Linked DNA regions of Priestia megaterium. The protein of the gene in region 2 interacts with the protein of the main gene of each other region in a pairwise test. Links are inferred from orthologs where the notes say so. Each region holds a gene or a part of one and is shown on either strand. Other genes may lie near its edges. The genes, in order: CEQ83_RS04050 and CEQ83_RS09710.

What was found.
Region 1: the proteins of CEQ83_RS09710 (region 2) and CEQ83_RS04050 interact in binary tests that used the Bacillus subtilis proteins (3 or more experiments, as listed by UniProt). The link is inferred for Priestia megaterium from one-to-one orthologs.

What each region holds. Positions count from the first base shown.
Region 1 is NZ_CP023317.1:774,129-780,409, forward strand. Bases 991-3,820 are described here. They hold CEQ83_RS04050 (ATP-binding protein), read right to left. Parts: upstream 3,116-3,820; coding sequence 1,865-3,115; downstream 991-1,864. Other genes in these bases: CEQ83_RS04045 (response regulator), read right to left, coding at 991-1,860; CEQ83_RS04055 (glutaminase), read left to right, coding at 3,382-3,820. Outside these bases: mdcD (biotin-independent malonate decarboxylase subunit beta), read left to right, coding at 1-286; CEQ83_RS04040 (malonate decarboxylase holo-ACP synthase), read left to right, coding at 274-882; more of CEQ83_RS04045, read right to left, coding at 922-990; more of CEQ83_RS04055, read left to right, coding at 3,821-4,371; CEQ83_RS04060 (alanine/glycine:cation symporter family protein), read left to right, coding at 4,475-5,905; CEQ83_RS04065 (sodium:solute symporter family protein), read right to left, coding at 5,937-6,281. UniProt on the Bacillus subtilis protein: Member of the two-component regulatory system GlnK/GlnL that positively regulates the expression of the glsA-glnT operon in response to glutamine.
Region 2 is NZ_CP023317.1:1,931,849-1,938,291, forward strand. The notes cover bases 1,997-4,988. They hold CEQ83_RS09710 (MerR family transcriptional regulator), read right to left. Parts: upstream 3,660-4,988; coding sequence 3,333-3,659; downstream 1,997-3,332. Other genes in these bases: CEQ83_RS09700 (cob(I)yrinic acid a,c-diamide adenosyltransferase), read left to right, coding at 1,997-2,167; rarD (EamA family transporter RarD), read left to right, coding at 2,315-3,241; CEQ83_RS27025 (hypothetical protein), read left to right, coding at 3,954-4,112; CEQ83_RS09715 (CobW family GTP-binding protein), read right to left, coding at 4,145-4,988. In the rest of the region: cobS (adenosylcobinamide-GDP ribazoletransferase), read left to right, coding at 1-652; CEQ83_RS09690 (histidine phosphatase family protein), read left to right, coding at 610-1,224; CEQ83_RS09695 (bifunctional adenosylcobinamide kinase/adenosylcobinamide-phosphate guanylyltransferase), read left to right, coding at 1,176-1,601; more of CEQ83_RS09700, read left to right, coding at 1,598-1,996; more of CEQ83_RS09715, read right to left, coding at 4,989-5,065; panE (2-dehydropantoate 2-reductase), read left to right, coding at 5,317-6,246; CEQ83_RS09725 (GIY-YIG nuclease family protein), read left to right, coding at 6,246-6,443. UniProt on the Bacillus subtilis protein: Transcription regulator that actives the transcription of genes required for nitrogen assimilation such as nrgAB (ammonium transport), nasABCDEF (nitrate/nitrite assimilation), ureABC (urea degradation) and gabP (GABA transport), during nitrogen limitation.

The DNA.
Region 1 (6,281 bases), 1.2 Mb from region 2 along the record:
AGAACTTGAGGAAGCTTCAAAGAAAGTCCCGTCCATGGCTTATGATATTAAATCATTTGCTTCACTTGGCGCTTTATATGAGCTGGTTAGCGGTATTCAAGCAGAGCAGCCCACAGAGCGCGACGTTCAAATGATTCAAGATATTTTAATTGGAGCAGTAGAAGATGTTCGCTGTGAAGGTGTATACGATTTAAGCAGCCGGCTGCACAGTGAGCAAGCAAGAAAGGAAGGGCGAAAAGCTTCTTTATGGGTAAGAGGTGAGTTGGAAAAACAATGGAATATATAGCTCATGATTTGCTTCAGTTAAAAGAGGAAGCAAAGCTTATCAGTTATACACCTATCCCCGAGTGGGTGGAATATTCATTAGCCAAGGCTCCATTTGTAGTGGTAAGGCGTGCTGTTCACCGAGATAAACTGATACCTATTGGAGTAAGAGGAGAACGAAGGAATCAGCGTTTTGGTGCTTTTTTATCTGAGGAGGCCATTAAACAAACAATTAGGCCGGAAAATCTCGTTTCATTTTTTCAAAACGCCCAGTCTAGAAACATGCCAGCTATACGCGCTTTGGAAGAGGTGGCTATTATTTTTGAAAAATTTGCGTGGGGACCAACCGGCAGTGTAGGGTTCGAGCTTGCAAGCGGTGAAGAAGTTGTCACGACAACCAGTGATTTAGATGTACTTATTCGCCTTTCTTCTTATTTGTCGGTGAAACAAGCGGAAATGATAGTCAGTAAGCTAAAGAGATGCCCAGTTTCTGTAGATGTACAGGTAGAAACAGAAAAAGGAGCCTTTTCTCTAGCGGAATACGCAAAAGGCGAAGAGACGCTGCTTCTGCGTACTGTATATGGTCCTGCCTTAGTAAAACTGAATCAATTAGCATAAAAGACGGATGAGGGATTTGCACCTTTTCCGTCTTTTCTGTCAATACCAGCTTTTTTCTTGGCTTAACAAACGCTTGGCTTCAAGAAAAAATATTTGAATAAACTTTTTGGTGTTAATGCGAATCGGCAAAATTTTAGAATCTCCCTGCAGTTCTTTCATTTTTTTACGAACGGCTGTAAAGTCAAAAAACTTAGAAGCATAATTTTCAAACTTTGGATTTGAAAAATCTGTTAATCCAATAGAAGCAAAGTGATTCAGTGAGTGAGTAACTGCTCGTCTTATTCGCTGTTCACAAGCCTTGGTTTCACGATTAATTTCAATAGAAGACGCGTGAGCTCCCAATTTTTTCTCAGCGACATTCACAAAAATATTTTTTAGAGAAGGGAAATGTTTTTCCACACTTTCTCTTTGGTCATAAGTGTACAGAAACTGTAAAATATCCAGTAAATCTTTTGCACCATTTTCTCCCACAATACCTAATTCGGCTAATAAGAATTTCCCTACATCGTATAGATGGGCTTGTTTCGTTATCGGCTGGCTTGAAGGGGGAGCGTGATGGGCTGTCGCTAAACTATTCAAGGAGGTTTTAATATCATCGATTGATTTCTCAAGAGAGATTCGTTCAATTACTTTTCGAATAACCGTTAAAATTTCAATTCGATTAATTGGTTTTGTAATATAGTATTCAATTCCTAATGAATAGGCTTCTCCTATTAATTCTTTGGACTCTACCTGTGAAATCATAATCATTTTTCCTTTAAATGAATCTTTTAAATGACGGATCGTTTCGATTCCATCTCGTCCTGGCATAAGTAAATCAATAAATAAAATATCAATTTGCTTTAAATTTAACGTAGAGGCATCTAAAAAGCTTCCGTCTACGACTTCTTCTACAACTTCTCCTAAATCCTCATCTTCAATCAGCTGACTGAGCGTTGAACGAATGGCTGAATCATCATCTGTAATACAAAATCGCATAAACTCATCCTTTCTGAATTAGACTACAAAGAGGTATTTGAATGATAAAAATCATCCCGTTATCTCCTTGTTTAGCTTCAATCGTACCTCCAAGTTCTTGAACAATATCTCTTACGTAAGAAAGGCCAATTCCAGTAGAGGGATTTCCAAATTGATCGTATTTTGAGGTGAAACCAGGTTCAAAAATAGCTTTTTCGTACTTCAAAGGCACGCCAGGACCATCATCTTGTACATGAAATTCTACAAATTCAGCTTGTCTATGTACGGATAAAACAATCATTCCCTCATCTTTAATCGCCTCCACTGCGTTTGCTACCAAGTTATTAATGATCGATAAAATTGTGTAAACGTGGTAGCTGAAATGTTCCCCGGTGACAGAGGAAAAAAAGCTAATTTGTTTGTGAAGAGAATCGGCATATTTTTTGTTGATGCGTACGATCAGCTCGATTAATTCCTCTGCTTTCATATAATTTTGGAAACTTTCATTTGAAATTGTTTTAGATAAGCCCGCAAAAATACGCTGGTTGTCTTTTTTTACTTCGTGAATATCTCCGGCAATCCGAAGCGCTTTTTTACTGAGCGATTGATTAAGCACAGAATGATCTTTTTCCTGCTGATGTAATACACGGTATAAATCGTACGAGGCTTTTGTAATCACTTCTGTATTATGAAGGGTCTTTTTTAAATGAACGGTTTCTTCATAAAGGCTTGTAATAAGCATTAGCATGTGCTCATTTTGTTTGCGAATTTGACGTTCTCGTGACTGTGATTCATAAATTGTCATCATATTAAAAAAGCTAAGTACAATGAAGCTGTGAGCAAAAGCAATAACGGCCATGTCGGATAATGAATCGATATGAATGGTTGTGTGCAAAACGATATACTGCGCAGTTAGTTCGACTATATCAGCAGCTATTTCAATGATGAGTCCAATTAATCCAATCACAATAGCACTATAGTTCATGCGGCTTACTTTAAAAATAAAAAATAAAAGTGCATACGTAAAGTAAAAGAAAAACGTAGGGTAATGCGTATGTGCAGAAGCCGCAAATTGAAAATGATCGAGCGTGATATAATCGAGCATGATGCGAAAGAGAACGACGCTTAAAGCGGTTAACAAGCCGCCAGATAAAACGGTTTTCCGTTTTAAAAGCAATAGGAAAAAGAAAAATGTTGGAGCTCCAAATGTAATTCGAAATGTTTCATTTAACGGATAAAATTTTAGCTCTCCCGCCAGCGGAACAGTAATGAGCATGAGCAATAAAATGTACGGATCTTTTCGAATGAAAGATTTAAAATTCAGATAATTACACCTCCTGAAGTGATTCGTGAATTAGTATACATTGTGACAGCGTCCAGCACAATGGAGAAGAGTACCAAAGATAAAAATATAATTCCAAAAAGTTTTGTAGGTTTTTGTATGCTCTCGTAGGTTGCATTGTACATTAAAAACGAAAATGAAATCCCGCTTTATGAAAGCGCTTTAAAATAAAAAGTTAATGAAGTGATGAGGTGATTTTAATGAAACGAGAAATTGAACAGGAAATGTCTTACTTACAGGTCACTGCAAAAGAGCAGTTACACGAGTGGGTAGAGCAAATAAAAGAATTTTCGTCAGAAGGAAAAACGGCTGATTATATCCCCGCTCTGAAAGATATGGACTCGTCTCAATTAGGTATTTGTTTGATTGGTGCTGACGGAACGGTTATCCAGTCTGGGGATTATGAAGCGGTATTTACTCTTCAAAGTATTTCTAAAGTCATTAGCTTTATAGCAGCTTGCTTATGCTGCGGCATTCCCTACGTACTAGAGAGAGTAGATGTAGAGCCAACTGGAGATGCATTTAATTCTATTATAAGACTGGAAATGCATAAACCAGGAAAGCCGTTCAATCCTATGATTAATGCCGGTGCTTTAACGGTTTCATCTCTTTTATCTGGAGAGACGGCAAAAGAAAAACTAAGCTATTTGTTTGATGTAATAACAATGCTTACTGGGAAAACACCACTCATTAATGAAACCGTCTTTGAATCAGAATGGCAAACGTCTCATCGAAATCGTGCGCTTGCCTACTATTTAAAAGAAACAAACTACTTACAAGGAGAAGTAGAAGAAGTTCTAGAGGTTTACTTAAAGCAGTGCTCAATTGAAGTAACGACTGAAGATATTGCGCTGATCGGATTAATTCTGTCATTAGACGGATATCATCCAGTGTTTCACAAACAAGTAATTCCAAAAGAAGTAGCTAAATTAACAAAAGCGCTTATGCTTACATGCGGTATGTATAATGCCTCAGGAAAGTTTGCGGCATTTGTTGGTATGCCAGCTAAAAGCGGTGTATCAGGAGGAATCATGTCATTGGTGCCACCTAATACGAAAAAGCAGTCTCCATTTCCAGACGGATGCGGTATCGGAATTTACAGTCCAGCTATTGATGAGTACGGGAATAGCGTAAAAGGCGTTACGCTGCTAAAAAAAATCGCAAAAGAATGGGATTTGAGTATTTTTTAGTCTATTTACGTACTATTCATTCGCTTCAATAATATAAACACCAAGAGAAAAAACTTTCATGTTTTGCATTTGTTCTACCAAATTTTCTAATGAGGTGATAGGCGTGCAACAAGCAATCGAAAGTGTAATTAGTGTCATCAATGATTTTTTTTGGTCGAATTTATTAATTATTTTACTTGTATCAATCGGTATTTATTTTACGATCCGCTCTCGTTTTTTGCAGTTTCGCATGTTGAAAGAAATGGTACTTGTTTTGAAAGAAGGACGAGCGGCTAAAGATGGGGGAGTCTCCCCGTTTCAAGCTTTCTGCATAAGCATGGCAGCTCGAGTAGGAACAGGAAATATTACCGGTATAGCGATTGCTATTGCTCTTGGTGGCCCGGGTGCTGTATTTTGGATGTGGATTATTGCCATTATCGGTTCAGTATCAAGTTTTGTAGAAAGTACACTCGCTCAAATCTATAAGGTAAAAGGGTCAAACGGATTTCGAGGAGGACCCGCTTACTATATGGAAAAAGGGTTAAATAAAAGATGGATGGGCGGGCTATTTGCTGTACTCATTACACTGTCATTTGGCCTGGTGTTTAACGCTGTGCAGTCTAATACGATTACGCTGGCATTTGAGAACTCTTTCGGAACGAGCCGCTTATTGATTGGGATTATTATGACAGTTATATTTGCGATAATTATTTTTGGCGGGATCAAACGCATCGCCAAGATATCGGAATACATCGTTGTCGTATTAGCCGTTTTATACATTGGAATGGCTCTGTTCATCATCTTTAAAAATATTGATCAAATGCCTGCCGTTCTATCTCTAATTGTGAAAAATGCATTTGGATTTGAACAGGCGCTTGGGGGATCAATTGGTGCAACGTTAATCAACGGAGTAAAGCGCGGACTGTTTTCCAATGAAGCAGGGATGGGAAGTGCTCCCAACGCGGCGGCAACTGCAGTGACGAGTCACCCAGTTAAACAAGGTCTTATCCAAGCATTTGGTGTCTTGACGGACACGCTCGTGATTTGTACAAGCACAGCATTTATCGTTCTCTTATCTCCCGCCTATAAGCAGGGACTAAGCGGCATTGAATTAACGCAAGCTTCTCTTAGTACACATATCGGTTCTTGGGCATCAGGATTTTTAGCTATCATGGTATTTCTATTTGCTTTTAGTACGTTAATTGGCAATTATTATTATGGAGAAACGAATATTGAATTTTTAAATTCAAATAAGATGTGGCTTTGGTCTTATCGTGTAGGCGTTTTAGCGATGGTTATTTTTGGGTCGGTTGCTCAGCTTCAGCTTGTATGGAATCTGGCAGACTTATTTATGGGGATGATGGTAGTGGTGAACTTAATTGCTATTTTTCTATTATCGAAAGTGGCTTTTTCTGCCTTGCATGACTATACTCAGCAGAAAAAGGAAGGGAAAAATCCAGTCTTTTATAAAGATGCATTAGAAAACAATCAGAATATTGAATGTTGGGAAAGAGAATCGACTTCATCCCCTTCTGAAAAAGAGAATATTATCTAAAAAAAGTTCAGCCAGTTGGCTGAACTTTTTTTTATGCGTTTTTCTTTAATTCAGTTTGCGTAGTGCCTTTAGAAAATAATGTTTCTTTCACGCCATTTGTTGCTGCTTTGGTTTTTGCAGCAAAGATTGGATTTAAAATAAAAACTACGAGTAGGTTAGATAATAATCCCCAGAACCCTTCATAAAGGCCAAATGAATTTCCTGTGGCATGAACGGTAAACGTTACAACCAGCCCTACTACTAATCCAGCAATCGTACTTTCTTTCGATTGATTTCTCCAAAACAGGCTGATAACAATAGCCGGGAAGATTTGTACCATGCCGGATACCCCTAGTAACTGTAGGGAAACAAGTGCTTGTGGGAATAATAAACCGAA
Region 2 (6,443 bases):
TGGCATATTACTAGGTTTAATGTTTTATAGCTTTTTACAGCTGCTTCACTATTCACCTATCACTGCTATTGTTAGCAGTATTTTAGTTTTGCTTTTGCCGCTTGTTTTAACGGGTGGTCTTCATGTAGACGGGTGGATGGATGTAAGTGATGCGTATTTTTCCCATCAGTCAAAGGAAAAGAAACTGCAGATTTTAAGCGATCCGCACGTTGGGTCTTTTGCTATTCTTTCTCTTATTGTTCTGCTTCTGCTGCGCTTTAGTGCAATCTATGAATTAACGTCTCTTTCTTCTTTATCGGTTTGGGCATGTATAACCGTCTTTACACTTCCAAGAATCGGAGCCGCTTTCTTAGTTATGAGAGATAAGCCCGCTAAAGATACGGGGCTTGCTGCTTATTTTCAAAAAGGAGTCACCAAATGGTCTATTTATGCATTTATCGTCATGAGCCTATTCTTAGTTGCTATTTTCATTGTTTTTATAGACAATAAATTCATTATCTTTTTCTTTGCCGGTTTTTTATGGCTCTGGATACGGTTTTATCGTTCGCAGTTTGGTGGCGTAACAGGAGATGTTATAGGTGCAACCATTGAAGGAGGAGAAACGTTTTTATGGATAATTCTTTGGTTATCACATGTATTCGCCATGGCATGACGCTTGAAAATCAACAAAAAAAATATATAGGGTGGAGTGATCCGCCTTTAAGTATAGAAGGGAAAAATGAATTAAAAGAGCTTTCTCTAGAGCCGGAGCTCGTTATTTCCAGTGACTTAAAAAGAGCGCTAGAAACAAGTTCAATTGTTTTTCCTAAATCTCAGGTGATTAAAAGGGAAAGTTGGCGTGAGCTGCATTTTGGAAATTGGGAAGAGAAGACGTATGAAGATTTAAAAAACATACGGGCATATAGAAATTGGATCGATCACTGGGCAGAACATACGCCTCCGAATGGTGAAAGCTTCTCAGGGTTTTCAAACCGAGTTTGGGAAGCTTGGGAAGAAGCGGTCGATTTGGCGGCTAGTCAGCAATTGCGTCACATTGCTATTGTTTCACACGGCGGACCACTGCGTTTACTTGCGTCCCATTTTAAACAGACAGCGTCGCTTTGGGATGTTTCTTTTTCTTATGGAGAAGGTTTTTCAGTAACGTGCACATACAAACAGGCAAAGGAGAGAAGAGCATGCATTTCGTATTCGGCGGTGCATTTACCGGCAAAAGAAAATGGGTGAAGCAGCAGTATGCCAGTAAGTCGATAAAATGGCATTGTTTGTATGAAGACCCCGTTTTACCGGCCATTGAGTTTGAAGAAAGTTACATTGTGCTAGAAGGATTTGAGCACTATGTTAAGGAATTAATACATAGCGAGCTGGAGGCTCCGCATCTTGTTGTTAAAAAGGTCATACAGAAGTGGAGAGACAGCGGTGTATGGGAACAGTTAATAGTGATTGGAACTGAAGTCGGCAAAGGCATTGTTCCTTTAGATCCAATAGAGCGGCAGTGGAGAGATGAATGCGGGTATGCGTATCAGCATTTGGCGGCACATGCCCAGAAAGTAGATCACATTTGGTACGGAATTGCTAATCGATTGAAGGAGGAAATACAATGAACATTTACACAAAAACAGGGGACAAAGGGCAGACAAGCTTGATTGGAGGAAGAGTAAATAAAGATGATATTCGAGTGGAAGCATACGGGACGATTGATGAGCTAAATGGCTTTGTAGGTCAAGCGATTTATCAGCTGGATGAAGCAACATTAAAAGATGTAAAAGAAGAGCTAATTACGATTCAGCATGAGCTTTTTGACTGTGGAAGTGATTTAGCATTTGCAAAAGATGATCATCCGTACAAAGTAACGAATGACATGATAGCAGTACTTGAAAAGCGCATTGATGTCTATATGTCAGAAGCGCCGGCCATTGAGCGTTTTATTTTACCTGGAGGCACACCTGCAGCGACAACGCTTCATATTTGTCGGACGATTACACGCCGCGCAGAACGGCTTGTTGTTGGCGTGCAGCGTGAGCATAAAATTAATGTGGCGGTGCTTCAGTATTTAAATCGTTTATCCGATTATTTCTTTGCTGCGGCTCGAATCGCTAACGCGCGAGAAAATGTACAAGACGTAGAGTATATTCGCAGTGCCAAAGTATTTAAACAACCTAAAAAATAATGTATAAAAAACGGTCGAGCTAAAAGCGATCGTTTTTTTTTTTTTTTTTTTTTTGAGCTATTTCGATAGGCAAAATAAAGCTATAAAAAAGAGGTAAATGCATCTATAATGATAAGAGACAGAGAGATAAAGAAAAGAGGTTGAGAAATGAATCAAGATTCTAAACGAGCAGGTATTGTTTATACAGCCAGCGCTTACGTTATGTGGGGGCTTTTTCCGCTTTACTGGAAGCTTCTTGGCGAGGTGAATGCGAATGAAATACTCGCTCACCGCGTTATATGGTCATTTATTTTTATGCTTTTACTTTTGCTTGTGACAAAGCAAATGAGTTCTTTAAAGAAGACGCTTGGTTTATTATTTCGTAATACGAAACAAGCGGTCATTTTATTTGTGGCTTCAGTGCTAATCAGCATCAACTGGTTCGTTTACATTTGGGCGGTTAACCATAATCATATTATTGAAACAAGTTTAGGTTACTACATCAATCCGCTCGTTAGTATTTTGCTTGGCATAGTCGTTTTAAAAGAGAAGCTTAATTTTTGGCAAGGTGCTTCTGTTGGATTGGCTGCTATAGGTGTTATCGTTATGACAGTTACATACGGACATATCCCATGGGTATCATTAAGCTTAGCGTTTAGCTTTGGTTTGTACGGTCTTGTAAAAAAGACTATTCAGTTAGAAGCAAAAGTAGGATTAACGATTGAAACGATGATGGTTGCACCTATTGCAGTTATTTATTTTATTTTTCTTTTAGTGAAAGGATCTTCAAGTTTTTCCCTTCAGTCGCTTGATGTGAGTGCTCTTTTAATTGGAGGCGGTGTTGCTACAGCTATGCCACTATTGTATTTCGCTAAAGGAGCCCCGCTTATTCCGCTATCGATGGTCGGTTTTTTGCAGTACATTGCTCCTACCATGACGCTTTTATTAGGGGTATTCGTGTATCACGAACCGTTTTCTAGCGTGGAAATGATTGCCTTTTTGTTCATTTGGGGCGGGTCGGTTATGTTCATTTTATCTAAAACTAAGTTCATGAGCTCTCATCAGCCGAAATTCTTTAAAGGGCGTTCAGCTTAACGGACAAAAAAGCGGATATCTTTAGATATGCGCTTTTTTGTCTGCTGTAAAGAAATAAAAACGGAGACGGAAAAGTCACCGTATGTATACTTTATAGCTTCCGCTTGAAATGAGCGTTCAACTGACCTTGAAGCATTTGGTTTTTTACTTCTTTCATTTTTCTCGCTTCATCTTTTTTAGCCAGTTCTGTGCGTATTTCACTCGTTTGAACTCCTTCTTCTATACGATCGGCAATATCCATTAATCGTTCGACGTCTGAAAACGAATATTTCCGGATACCCGTATTGGTTCGGTCCGGAAAGAGCAGGCTTCTTTTCTCATAGTAGCGAATTTGTCTTTCTGATAAACCGGTTAATTCTTTTACAATCCCAATAGACATGACTTTTTTATCTCGATATGACGCTTCATTCGTAGACAATCTCCCTCACCCCTGAGTACGTAGTAGTATGTTATTATAAAGGAAAAAAATACAAAAAATTATAACATGTAATACATTCTAACATATATATGTTATATTTTTGAATTACTATGTGAGAAAAAGTGACATAAATAATGAAATAGGGAAAAGAGTCCTATAAACTAATGATTAACTCGATCCCAAGTGGTTAACCATACAGGATAAAGCCTTGTGGTTAATCACTTGCTTTCAAAATGATGAATAGAAAATAAATGTGAGAATATACATAAATTCTAAAAGGGAAGGGCGTTTTACATGGCTGTGCAACAATTGAAAAAAGAAGAGATTATTGAGCTGGCAAAAGAAATTATTGAACTCGATTTGAAAAGAGATGAAAAATTTGAAGAATTGACAGAGTTAGCCGGAAATCGTGCATATGAAATTTTGCGCAGAGTACAAAATGCCTGTTTATAAGTAATAAAAAAATCCCGCCTAGAGCGGGATTTTTAATGAGATTGCTGTTCAAGATTAAATAATTCTTGTTTCATCTTAGCGTGATCGAGGTTTTCACCTATAAAGACAAGAGTGGTGGGCAGCTTCATCATTTCTTTCATATATAGAGGCATGCCGTATGAATATTGAAACGAATACGTATCATTCGAATGAGTGAAGCGCATGTAGCCTTTAATGCGATAAATGGTATCTGGCATTTGGCGCAGCCAATTTTCAAATAATTCAAGATCCACTTTTTTTGTAAACTCATATACAAATGTTTTCAAATGAAGATGATCTTCAACATGAGCCTTATGGTGCGGCTGTTTTTGAGACAGCTGAGCTTTTTGAATCACATCAAGCTTCACGCGGGAAAATGTCGTTAATAATGTCCTTGCACTAGCGTTAATGGATTGAATCTCAAAAAGCAGGGAAGACTTTTCTGACTCAGACAGCATGTCCGTTTTATTTAATAAAATTACATCCCCATGTTTTACTTGTTCTTGAAGAAGTTTTTGAAGTTGAATGCTTAAGGAACCACGTTCTTTCCATCTTGTCGCATCCAGTGTGGTGATAATACTTTTAATCGTAACTTGATGCGCAAAAAGAGGAGACATACAAGCATCTAATACTTCAATGGGATGGGCAACTCCCGTTGTTTCTATATAGATAGCATCCAATGTGTTCTCCTGTAAAAGTGAATGAAGCTGCGTTTCAAATTGACCTTGAATCGTACAGCACACGCAGCCATTTAGCAATTCTTTTAACGGCGTGTCTTCTTCTACTTCATTTGAGTCAATCGAAACTTGGCCAAGCTCATTCATCACAACAGCAATATTGCGATTACGATCTTTTTCTTGCTGAAGCAGCTGTTTAAGCAACGTTGTTTTTCCGCTTCCTAAAAATCCAGATAAAATGTAGATTTCTGTTTTCATTTCAGTCTCTCCTATGTAAATAACATTATTTAAATCGGAATTTTTCCGATTAAGGGTTGGTAAATCGTATATCCAAGAGGGGATAAATGTCTAAACGTAAATTTTTATGCTTTTTTGTATTCATTATAACAACTTTAAAAGCGCTATGGCTATCTTTTGTAGAAAACTCAAAATACAATGAAATAAGAATATTATAAAATTTCAAACTAGCTGTGCTACAATAAAAGAAAAAGAAAAGGGGAGCAAAAGTTATGCGAATATTAGTTTTAGGCGCAGGCGGCGTTGGCGGTTATTTTGGAGGCAGGCTTGTGGAAAAAGGAGAAGATGTTACTTTCCTTGTCAGAGAACGCAGAAAAAAAGAGCTGGAACAAAACGGACTTGTGATTAAAAGTGCACACGGTGACTTCACTTCACCTGTACAAGCTATTACAAAATCTGAGGTAAAAGGACCTTATGATGTTATTTTGTTCACAACGAAGGCTTATCATCTTACACAAGCAATTGAAGATGTCCGTCCTTTTGTAGGGAATCAGACCGTTGTAATACCTTTGTTAAACGGTATGGCTCATGTCGCTCCATTGCAGGAAGCTTTTGGGGAAGAGAAAGTCATTGGAGGGCTGTGCTTTATTGAAACTACTTTAAACCAAGATGGAGAGGTCGTCCAGACGAGTCCTGCTCACAGACTTGTATTTGGTGAATTTAAGCAGAAGGACACAGAACGATTACAACTGATTGAGCAAGCGTTCAGTGGTACAAAAGCTTCGTTTGTGAAAAGTTCATATATTGAACAGGATATGTGGCATAAGTATTTGTTTATTACGGTTATGTCAGGCATGACTACTCTTATGCGCGCACCTGTTGGACCAGTTTTAGCAGCAAAAGGCGGGCGTCAATTTGTGCAAGAACTTTTTAAAGAAGTGGAAAATATTATGATGGCCTACGATGCACCATTAGCCGAAGGAATCATTGAACAGCATATGAATACGATGGACAAAATGACGTATGACATGAAGTCATCGATGCAGCGCGACATGGAAAAAAGCTCTCAAATTGAAGGAGACCACCTTCAAGGATATTTGCTGAAGTTAGCTGAAAAATCGTCTATACACGTACCGCTTCTTCAAACTGTACATACGCATCTAAAAGTATATGAAGAAATGTTAAAAGGTTATCAAAAATAATGACAGCAAAAATTGATTTAGCAGTCATGCAAGTATTGCAAAAGCTGCTAAGTACAGCAGAAATGGGACAATTACCTTCCGCTCCTGGCATTTATTTTTTCTTTGATGAACCCGGCCGGCTTTTGTATATCGGAACCACGACGGGCTCTCTATCAGAAAGAGTAAGAGCTCACGTTGCAGGAAAAGGTGTTAGCAAT